DNA from 3 places in the Thioalkalivibrio sp. ALJ2 genome. Region 3 is predicted to be linked to each of the others. Evidence: predicted binding sites of a transcription regulator. Region 3 holds the regulator's gene; each other region holds the start of a gene.
What was found. The regulator sigma-54, encoded in region 3, starts transcription at its own class of promoters, with help from an activator protein. The targets are predictions, from matches to a motif close to TGGCANGNTNCNTGCTT.
Positions count from the first base shown of each region.

Region 1: F468_RS0106470 (PEP-CTERM sorting domain-containing protein) is a predicted target of sigma-54. The motif match lies at 1,949-1,965, and genes of this name have one in related genera.
Region 2: flgB (flagellar basal body rod protein FlgB) is a predicted target of sigma-54. The motif match lies at 1,302-1,318, and genes of this name have one in related genera.

Region 1 covers NZ_KB899555.1:260,853-264,125, forward strand. The annotation lists gene F468_RS0106465 (PEP-CTERM sorting domain-containing protein) at 231-863, opposite strand; gene F468_RS0106470 (PEP-CTERM sorting domain-containing protein) at 1,195-1,869, opposite strand; gene glyA (serine hydroxymethyltransferase) at 2,439-3,273, shown strand, end outside.
Region 2 covers NZ_KB899559.1:119,148-122,420, forward strand. The annotation lists gene F468_RS0112000 (chemotaxis protein) at 1-125, shown strand, start outside; gene F468_RS0112005 (protein-glutamate O-methyltransferase CheR) at 399-1,214, shown strand; gene flgB (flagellar basal body rod protein FlgB) at 1,395-1,805, shown strand; gene flgC (flagellar basal body rod protein FlgC) at 1,842-2,261, shown strand; gene F468_RS0112020 (flagellar hook assembly protein FlgD) at 2,275-2,946, shown strand; gene flgE (flagellar hook protein FlgE) at 2,972-3,273, shown strand, end outside.
Region 3 covers NZ_KB899554.1:585,834-589,106, reverse strand. The annotation lists gene hprK (HPr(Ser) kinase/phosphatase) at 1-423, opposite strand, end outside; gene F468_RS0102745 (PTS sugar transporter subunit IIA) at 491-961, opposite strand; gene hpf (ribosome hibernation-promoting factor, HPF/YfiA family) at 966-1,304, opposite strand; gene F468_RS0102735 (RNA polymerase factor sigma-54) at 1,307-2,800, opposite strand; gene lptB (LPS export ABC transporter ATP-binding protein) at 2,859-3,273, opposite strand, start outside.

The sequences.
Region 1 (3,273 bases), on a different contig from region 3:
CTCCGGGGTCATGCCGGGAACGAATCGCGGCAGTGCCGAGGATTCTAGGGAGACGCCGATCAAATAGCACGTTCGCGTTCAGGTCGACTGTGCCTGCGGGCCGGGGGCGATGGGGATCGCCTCGCCTTCGGTCATCCGCGGTCCTGTGCAGGCCCCTCTTCAATCAGGGTAAAGGACACGCCCGACAGGCGTGCCCTTGATGGCGCGGCGACGGGCCGTTGGGCGTTCGCCTAGGCCGGAAAACGGGGCCCCTGGCGTCGGTTCCGGCGAAGCATCAGCCCGAGCAGGCCGAGCCCCAGTCCCATCAGCAGCATCGTCTTCGGTTCGGGGACGGTGCCGACCTCGCCCGAACGGTAATAGACGCTGATATGCGAGATGTTGCGTGTGGCCACACCCGGATAGCTGAAGGGCGGTTGGGTGAAGGGTGAGCTGTAATCGCCATTGATCCCGGTCATCAGGAAGCCGACCAGGTTGGTGCCGCTGCCATGACTGAACACGAACAGCAGGTCTCCATAGTCCCATTCGGAATCGAGGTTCCATTGCCCGCTGTGGCGATTGCCATCAAAGCTGGCGAGGGTCGAGCTGTTCGACCCGGGGGAGGTCCAGCGGCCGTCGAATAGCCAGTCGCTGATTCCGAAGAATCCGGTGTCGCCCGCGGTATTCACAAGCCAGCTGGAGGGATCGCCGGTGGTGGAGTCGGTGGCTGCGCCATCCAGTGGCGACAAAATCTGACAGCCGAGATTGTTGGTGACCTTGTCACCGACGTTGCCGGACAGGGCAGTGCAATCGAGCAGTGCGGCCTGGGTGGCCCCGGAGAGCGACAGGGTCAACAGGAACACCGTTCCGGCCAGGAACGAGAGCAATGGCTTGCATGACATCGAGCTTACCTCCATGGGACGAAAGTCCCTCCATGGTTTCTCATGAATGCGGCTGGGGCGCGGATCGCCTGAAAGTGCCATCACTCACAAGGCGGGAATGCAGCACGCTTCGTGCCATGTTCGACGAGATGGGGGATTCGGGCGATGAAACAATCGCTTGTGAGATTTGATGTGGAGAGGCGGTCGTGGGTTACGGCCGAGATGTAAAAGAACCGGACATGTTCGGTCGAGGCGAGCGAATCACTGTGGATCAGGAGGCATGAACGAAATGATGGCGCCACATGGGCGCCATCATGCCAAGTCGAGCAGGACGTGATCAGGCCGCCATCGTGTCCCTGCGTGCTTTGCGGCGGACGGCGATACCCAGCAAGCCCAGACCCAGACCCAGTAGCAACAGTGTGTGGGGCTCCGGTACCTGCCCGTTCGGACGGTAGTAGATGCTCACGTGGGAGATGTCTTTGGGGCTTGCACCCGGGAAGTCAAACGGCGGGTCAATGAATGGCGAGAGGTAGCTGCCGTTATAGCCAGTCATCAGGAACCCGGTCAGATTGGTGCCGCGGCCATCCTTGAACAGGAACAGCAGGTCGCCGTAGACAAAGCTCGGATCCAGTGTCCAGGTCCCGCCCTGGGAGGTTCCGTCCAGCGTGACCAGGTTGAGGGTCGGATCGGCCGGATCAAACTCCAGCGGATCGCCGTTGCTGTTCGGCGGATCTTCCCAGCGGCCATCGAACTGCCAGTCACTGATGCCGAAAAAGCCCGTGCCACCGGCCGTGTTGACGATCCAGTTGGAGGGGTCGCCTCCCACAGGGTCGTTTGCATGCCCATCCAGGGGTTCGAGGATCTGGCAGCCGATGTTGGCGGTGACGCGGTTTTCAACGCCGCCATCCAGGCTGGCGCAGCTGATCAACGAAGCCTGTGCGGCGCCGGAAAGGCCCAGGCCCAGCAACAGGGCGGCACTCGCGAAATAGGGTGTAATACGTTTGGGGTTCATTCGATGCACCTTCCCTGGGAATAGCCCCCTGGGTGGCTTGCGCGGATCCGGCCCATCCGGTCCTTGTGCACTCAGGGCTATGCAGAAACGGTGCCATTCCCATATGCGCGCTAATTCATTCGAAAAAACAGACCGATAGGAGGATGCGCCTTTTGCCGGATGGCAGCGGGACTGGATGGGCGTAAAAAAGTGTGACACCGACGACTACGCCGTTCGGGTGAGTGGCGCCCGGCGGGTACGTTCTCAGTGCCGCGAGAGGGGTTTACCCGGCCAGGATTGGGTGTAAAGAAACGGGACACTAGGCCGTGCGCGCCGGAGGCCATGGCTACCCTGTCGAGCTTGCCCGGCAGCGCGCAATAGGCCGTATGTAGCTGAAAATACGGAAGGCTTTGGATTCTTGCGTTGTGCGCTACCTGGACGGTGGTCTGGCCATGGCGTGGCGGCCACCTGAAAAAAAGCCCCGCATCCCCTATCATTACGCGTCTTTGTTTCCCCCTTCCCAGGCCTGCGCCGGTGAGTCGGCGCGCCGGGAAACCGAATCCACGAAAGTAATGAAACGGGAGATCCGAATGTTTTCGATCGACATGAGTATCCACGGCTACGACGACGAACTCTGGGGCGCCATCAGCAAGGAGGCGCAGCGCCAGGAAGAGCATATCGAGCTGATCGCCTCCGAGAACTACACCAGCCCGCGCGTGATGGAGGCCCAAGGCTCCGTGCTGACCAACAAGTACGCCGAGGGCTATCCGGGCAAGCGCTACTACGGTGGCTGCGAGTATGTGGATATCGTCGAGCAGCTCGCGATCGATCGCCTCAAGCAGCTCTACGGCGCCGACTACGCGAACGTGCAGCCGCATTCCGGCTCGCAGGCCAACGCGGCCGTGTACATGGCCCTGCTGCAGCCGCATGACACCGTGCTGGGCATGAGCCTGGACGCCGGCGGTCACCTGACCCACGGCGCCAAGCCGAACTTCTCCGGCAAGATCTACAACGCGGTGCAGTACGGCATCACCGACGAGGGTCTGATCGACTACGACGAGGTCCAGCGCCTGGCCACCGAGCACCAGCCGAAGATGATCGTCGCCGGCTTCTCCGCCTATTCGCGCGTGGTCGACTGGAAGCGCTTCCGCGAGATCGCCGATTCCGTGGGCGCCTACCTGATGGTGGACATGGCCCACGTCTCCGGCCTGATCGCCGCCGGCGAATACCCGAACCCGATCGACCACGCCCACGTGGTCACCTCTACCACGCACAAGTCCCTGCGCGGGCCGCGTGGCGGCTTCATCATCACCAAGGGCCAGCCGGAGCTGAACAAGAAGTTCCAGTCGCTGATCTTCCCGGGTACCCAGGGCGGCCCGCTGATGCACGTGATCGCCGGCAAGGCGGTGGCCTTCAAGGAGGCCC
Region 2 (3,273 bases), on a different contig from region 3:
ACTCGTCACTGAGTGGGGAGTTCAATACGGATATGGTCAAGCGTGCCGGGGCCGACGCCTTCCTGTCCAAGTTCAACCCCGACGAGCTGGCCGAGGCTGTGCTTGACCAGACCCGCAAGGACTGATGCCGGTGCCTGCGCCGTTTGCGTTAGTCGACCGAGTCGACCCTGGCGGCATGGAAGCGGTAACGGATTGCCGGCCGCATGAACATCAGCGGCCATGGCGCGCCGCATCGATCACCCGTTGGGATGCTGTCGGCGTCCGCGCGGTTGCACGTATACTGCATCCGTCCGGCATGGGGGATCGCGTGTTCCCCAGTCGGGTTTTCCGACACGCTGTCAAGGATTCGTCATCAACGTGCCCGTCCGCCCGTACCGTCGACTTTCAAGGATGACTTCGTGATCGACTCGCGTGACTACGAGGAGTTCTCGCGTTTTCTTTCCGAGTGCTGTGGCCTGGTGCTGGGCGACAGTCGTCAGTATCTCGTGTCGAGCCGACTGTCGCGGCTGCTGGACGAGTTCGGCTACAAGAGTGTGCCGGAGCTGCTGCACGCAATGCGCCAGGCGCCCAACCCGCGCCTGCGCACGCGTGTGATCGACGCGATGACCACGAACGAAACCTCCTGGTTTCGCGATGGCTTCCCGTTCGAGATCCTGCGCCATGTACTGCTCCCGGAACGGGCGGAGAAAGGCGCAGGGATCAAGGTCTGGTCGTCCGGCTGCTCCAGCGGACAGGAGGCCTACAGCATCTCGATGGTGGCGTCCGAGTGGGAGGAATCGCGGCCCAAGCGTGTGGTGCCGGTATCGATCCTGGGTACGGATCTCTCGGAGAAGATTCTGGACGATGCCCGGCGCGCGGTGTACGACGGGCTGAGCATCGTCCGTGGCCTGAGCGAGGCGCGGCGCGCCCGCTTCTTCGAGACCGTGGCGGAGGGCCATCGCGTACGCCCGGAGATCCAGCGCCGCTGCCGTTTCCAGAAGCTCAACCTGATCGACAGCTATGCGGCGCTGGGCAAGTTCGACATCGTGTTCTGTCGCAACGTGCTGATCTATTTCTCCGCCGAGACCAAGCGACAGGTTCTTGACGGAATTGCCCGCCAGATGAATCCCGGTGGCTATCTGTTTCTTGGCGCTTCCGAGACAGCGGGTCCTTACACCCAGGCCTTCGAAACCGTTCGCACCGAGTACGGCTCCGTCCTTCGCCTGAAGGGCTGATCGGCCCTTTCCGCCTTTCCATACGGTCGCTCCCGCGATCCGGGCGCCACCCTCGGCGCTGCTCTCCCAACCTCTTTCGGCCCATAGTGGCACACCAATTGCTTTGTCCCTGTCGTACGGGGCGAAGCGGTTTCGTCCCGAGGAACCTGAAGTTCGCCAGTGGCGGACGGGGTACGACGGATGAGTCTCTCTCTCGACAAGGCGATGGGCATTCTCCCGGAGGCGGTGAACGTCCGTGCGAAGCGGATGGAGCTGCTGGCCTCGAATATCGCGAATGCCGATACGCCGAATTACAAAGCGCGCGATATCGACTTTCGCTCGGTGCTGCAGGCGGCGGCCGGCGAGGGCGGCAACATGCCGATGGCGAGCACACATCAGGGCCATATCGGCGCCGGCGGGGCGGGTGGTGCCAACGGGTCGATGGAGACGCTTTATCGCGTGCCGTCGCAGCCGTCTCTGGATGGCAACACGGTGGACCCGCAGCTGGAGCGAGCGGCCTTTGCCGAGAATTCCCTGCAGTACCAGAGCAGCCTCGAGTTCCTGAACCGCCGGGTTTCCGGCATCCGTGATGCTCTGCGGGGCGAGCGCTAATGCGAGCGCCAACGCTGGGAACAGGAGAGTGATGTCGTGAGTGATCTGTTTAATCTGTTCAACACCTCGGCCTCCGCGCTGACCGCGCAGTCGGTGCGGCTGAATACGGTCGCGTCGAATCTGGCCAACGCCAACACCGTGGCGACCAACCCTGACGAGGCCTACCGGGCGAAGCAGGTGCTGTTTCAGACCGTGATGAACCAGGCCGATCCGAACGGCGCCTCCAATGGCGTGCGGGTGGCGGGAATTGATGAGTCGCGCGCGCCGCCACAGGCGCACTACGAACCAAACCATCCGCAGGCCAACGAAGACGGCTACATCTTCCGTCCCGCGATCAGCGTGGTGGAGGAGATGGCCAACATGATGTCGGCCTCGCGCAACTACGAAGCGAACGTCGAGGTGATGGAGACCTCGCGCCAGCTGTTGCAGCGAACGCTGCAGATCGGCCAGGGCTAAACCGGAGCCTCCCATGACTCAGATATCACCCGAAATGCTGGACCGCTTGGGCCTGTCACGTCCCAAGCAGGACGACAAGGAGACGGATCGCCTGGGTCAGGACGATTTCCTGAAGCTGATGACTACCCAGCTGCAGAATCAGGACCCGTTTGAACCGATGGAAAACGGGGAGTTTATCGGTCAGATGGCTCAGTTCTCGACCGTCACGGGGATCGAAGAGCTTTCGAAGTCCTTCGAGAAACTCGCTCAGTCCATGGGCCAGAGCCAGACCCTGCAAGCGGCCTCCCTGGTGGGTAAGGACGTCCTTGTCCCAACCGACTTCAGCGAGTTGGGTGCGGATGGCACGGTGCGCGGCGCCGTGGATCTGGATCAGTCGACCGGGCAGTTGCAGGTCGAGGTGTACAGCCCCACGGGTGAACGCATCCGAAGCATGAATCTGGGTTCGGCCAGTGAGGGGCTGCAGGAATTCACCTGGGACGGTCTGCGCGATGACGGGACGCCTGCGGCCCCGGGCGTATATGAATTCCGGGCGTCGGCCCAGAGCGGTTCCAGTAGTGAATCAGTAGATGTCTTCCTCGACGCCCGCGTCGAGAGCGTTTCGGTAGGCGACGATTCCAGCCTGGGCCTGATGGTCCGTGGCCTGGGCGAGATCAATTTCTCGGATGTCCGGCGCATCAGCAGCTGACGGACTCTAACGGAGGTAGACCAGTATGCCCTTCAATATCGGATTGAGCGGACTGAACTCGGCGCAGGCCGATCTGCAGACCACTGGCAACAACGTCTCGAATGCCGGCACGACCGGTTTCAAGCGCTCGCGCGCCGAGTTCGGTGATGTCTTTGCGCAGAGTTTTGGTGGCGTCAGCCAGACCGCGACTGGGGGTGGTTCGCGTCTCATGGCGGTGACACAGCAGTTCTCGCAGGGACGCACGGAGTTCACCGAGAACGGTCTCGACCTCGCGATTGATGGCGAGGGCTTTTTCGTGATGAACGATGGTGGCAATCGTGTCTATAC
Region 3 (3,273 bases):
CTGCAGGAAATAGCGCAGCAGGGAGATAATCTCGTGGCTGCTGGTCGAGGAGCACAAGATCAGCGGCAGCTGCTCATCGGGGACGTCCGGCATCTCCGAGAACGGGCAGGTGTCCTCGGCGAAGATCACCGCGGTCGTCCCGGTGCGGGCCATCTCCAGGATCAGTTGCTCGCGCTGATCATCGCTCAGCCGCGCGATATAGCGCGCCTCGAAATCGCCGATCACCTGGATACGGTTAGGCCGGATCAGGTTGAGGTGCCCGGCGAGGGGCAGGTCGTCGCCGTCACCGCCGACCAGGTTGCGATCCGGTGCGACCTGCTCGCCGTGTACGTAGCGCAGATCCAGGCGATTGCCCATCGCCTGGATCAGGACCTCTACGGTGATGTCGCGCGCGATGCCGCCCTCTCCCAGTGCCTCGTTCATGCACGAATCTCCGGCAGTGCTGGCACGGGGCGTCGTAAGAGAGAAAGTACTGCCGGGAGAGCCATGTTCAGGCGTCGCCGAAGGCCCGGGTCAGTTCGCGTTCCAGGGCGTCCGCGTCGCCGGCACGGCGCAGCGAGGCGATATTGTCGGGCTGCGAGAGACCGCGAGCCAGCTGCGCCAGCAGGTCCAGGTGCGCGCTGGTCGCCGCCTCGGGCACCAGCAGTGCGATCAGGATGTCCACGGGTTCGTGGTCCATGGCGTCGAAGTCGACCCCCTGGTCCAGCCGCAGGACCGCGACCCGGGGGACATCGAGCTCGGCCAGACGCCCATGCGGGATGGCCACGCCATGCCCCAGACCGGTGGAGCCAAGCTTCTCGCGGGCAGACAGGGCCTCGAAGATGGCCCCGCTGGCCGGGCCGGCGGACTCCTCGCCGCCGACGGCCAGCAACTCGGCCAGGGTCTCGAGCGCCCGTTTCTGGCTGGAACACTCGGGCTCCAGCCGGATACGGGCGCGGGTGATCAGCTCGGCAATGGTCATTGCGTTAAAGGGCCTGTTCGCGGTTGCGCTGGGCACCCTCGGCGCGGTGATGGTCCTTGACCTTTTCCTTGTGCTTGATCAGCTGACGATCCACCTTGTCGATCAGGCCATCAATCGCCGCATACATATCCTCGTGACTGGCTTCGGCGTGGATGTGATTGCCGCTGACCTGGAGATTGGCCTCCGCCTTGTTGTTCAGGTTCTGGTTTTTCTCGTGGGTCAGCACCACATGCACGTCGATCACTTTGTCGAAGTGGCGTTCCAGCTTCGCGAACTTTTCGTTCACGTAGTCGCGCAGGGCGTCGGTGATATCGACGTGATGGCCGGTCAGGTTGATCTGCATGGTCAGGCTCCTTTTTGCTTGGTTCCACTGGGCATACTCGCCATCTGCCGGCGTTCGCTGGAAGACGGTATGTGCATAGCCTCGCGGTACTTGGCCACGGTGCGTCGGGCCACATTAATGCCCCGATCCGACAGGATCTGGGCCAGTTTTGCATCACTCAGTGGCTTGTTCGGGGTCTCGCCACCAATCAATTCCCGAATCATGGCACGGATCGCGGTCGCCGAGCATTCGCCGCCATCGGCTGTGCCAACATGACTGGAAAAGAAGTACTTGAACTCGAATACCCCACGCGGGGTGTGCATGTATTTCTGTGTAGTCACCCTCGAGATGGTCGATTCGTGCATCTCCAGGGTCTCGGCGATATCGCGCAGGATCAGCGGTTGCATGGCAACCTCACCATGCTCGAGAAACCCCTGCTGGCGCACGACGATGGCCTGGGCGACCCGCAGCAGGGTGTCGTTCCGGCTGTGCAGGCTCTTCAGGAACCAGCGCGCCTCCTGCAACTGATCGCGCATAAACGCGCTATCACGCGCATCGGAGACCTGCCGCACCATGCCCGCATAGAGATCGTTGATGCGAATGCGCGGCGCAATCTCCGGGTTCAAGTCCACGCGCCAGCCATCGCGGTCATGGCGGACATAGACATCCGGCACCACATATTCCGAAGTGGACTCGCTGATCTGGGCACCGGGCCGCGGATTCAGGGTGCGGATCAGGTCCAGCGCCCGCGCCAGCTCGTCCGGGTCGCGCACGCCGGACTGGCGCTGCAGGGCTCGGTAGTCCCGCTTGGCCAGGCTCTCCATGCCGTTTTCCAGGATGGCTCGAGCCGCGTCACGCGCCGGGGCATCCGGCGCCAAATGGCGCAGCTGGATCTCCAGGCACTCGCGCAGGTCCCGCGCACCGACGCCCAGCGGGTCGCACTGCTGAATCCAGTGCAGCACCGCCTCGACCTCGTCGACCCCCACGGGCTCGTCTTCGCCCTGGCTGATCATCTCCGCCAGCGCCTCGAGTTCACTGTCCAGATAGCCGTCCGGGCTGATCGCGTCGATCAGCGCCGCCCCGATCCGTTGGTCTCGTGGGGTCAGGTGGCTCAGATGCAGCTGCCAGAGCAGGTGGTCCTGCAGGCCCTCGTCCTCGCCGTCGGAGGTATTCTCCAGCGGGTCGCGGTCGTCCAGGCCGCGTGGGCTCGGGGCGGGCTCGTAGATGTCGTCCCAGCGACTGTCGGTGCTCAACTCCTCGGGGATCACGTCATCGCCAGCCGTGTCGGCCTGCATGCGATCCCCGTCGACCCGTTCGCCCCCTTCCTCCGGGCGCTCGGGCGGGGCCTCCTCGCCCTCGTCCTCCACCTGCTCGAGCATGGGGTTGCTTTCCAGCGCCTGCTGGATCTCCGCCTGCAACTCCAGCGTGGAAAGCTGCAGCAGACGGATCGCCTGTTGCAGCTGCGGGGTCATCGTCAGCGTCTGCCCCAGCTGCAGATTAAGCCCGGGCTTCAGCATCGCGGTTTGAGGTCCATGGTGACCATCAAGATCATCTTAAGGAAACACTGATCAATGTTCACAGTCGAAAGTTTTCTCCGAGATACACGCGGCGCACCTGGGGGTCGTCCAGCAGCTCCTGCGGGGTCCCGGCGCTCAGGATGCGGCCCTCACTAAGAATATAGGCCCTGTCGCAGATTCCGAGGGTCTCGCGCACGTTGTGGTCGGAAATCAGCACACCGATCCCGCGCCGGGCCAGATGCCCAATCACGGCCTGGATATCACCCACGGAAATCGGATCCACGCCGGCAAACGGTTCGTCCAGGCAGATAAAGCGCGGGTCACCGGCCAGTGCCCGCGCGATCTCGGCGCGGCGACGCTCGCCCCCGGACAGGGCAATCCCAGGGCTGTGGCGCACGGTCTCCAGCTGGAACTCCTCGATCAGGGCATCGCCGATGCGGCGTCGCTCGTGGCGGTCGAGCTCCGAGCGCAGC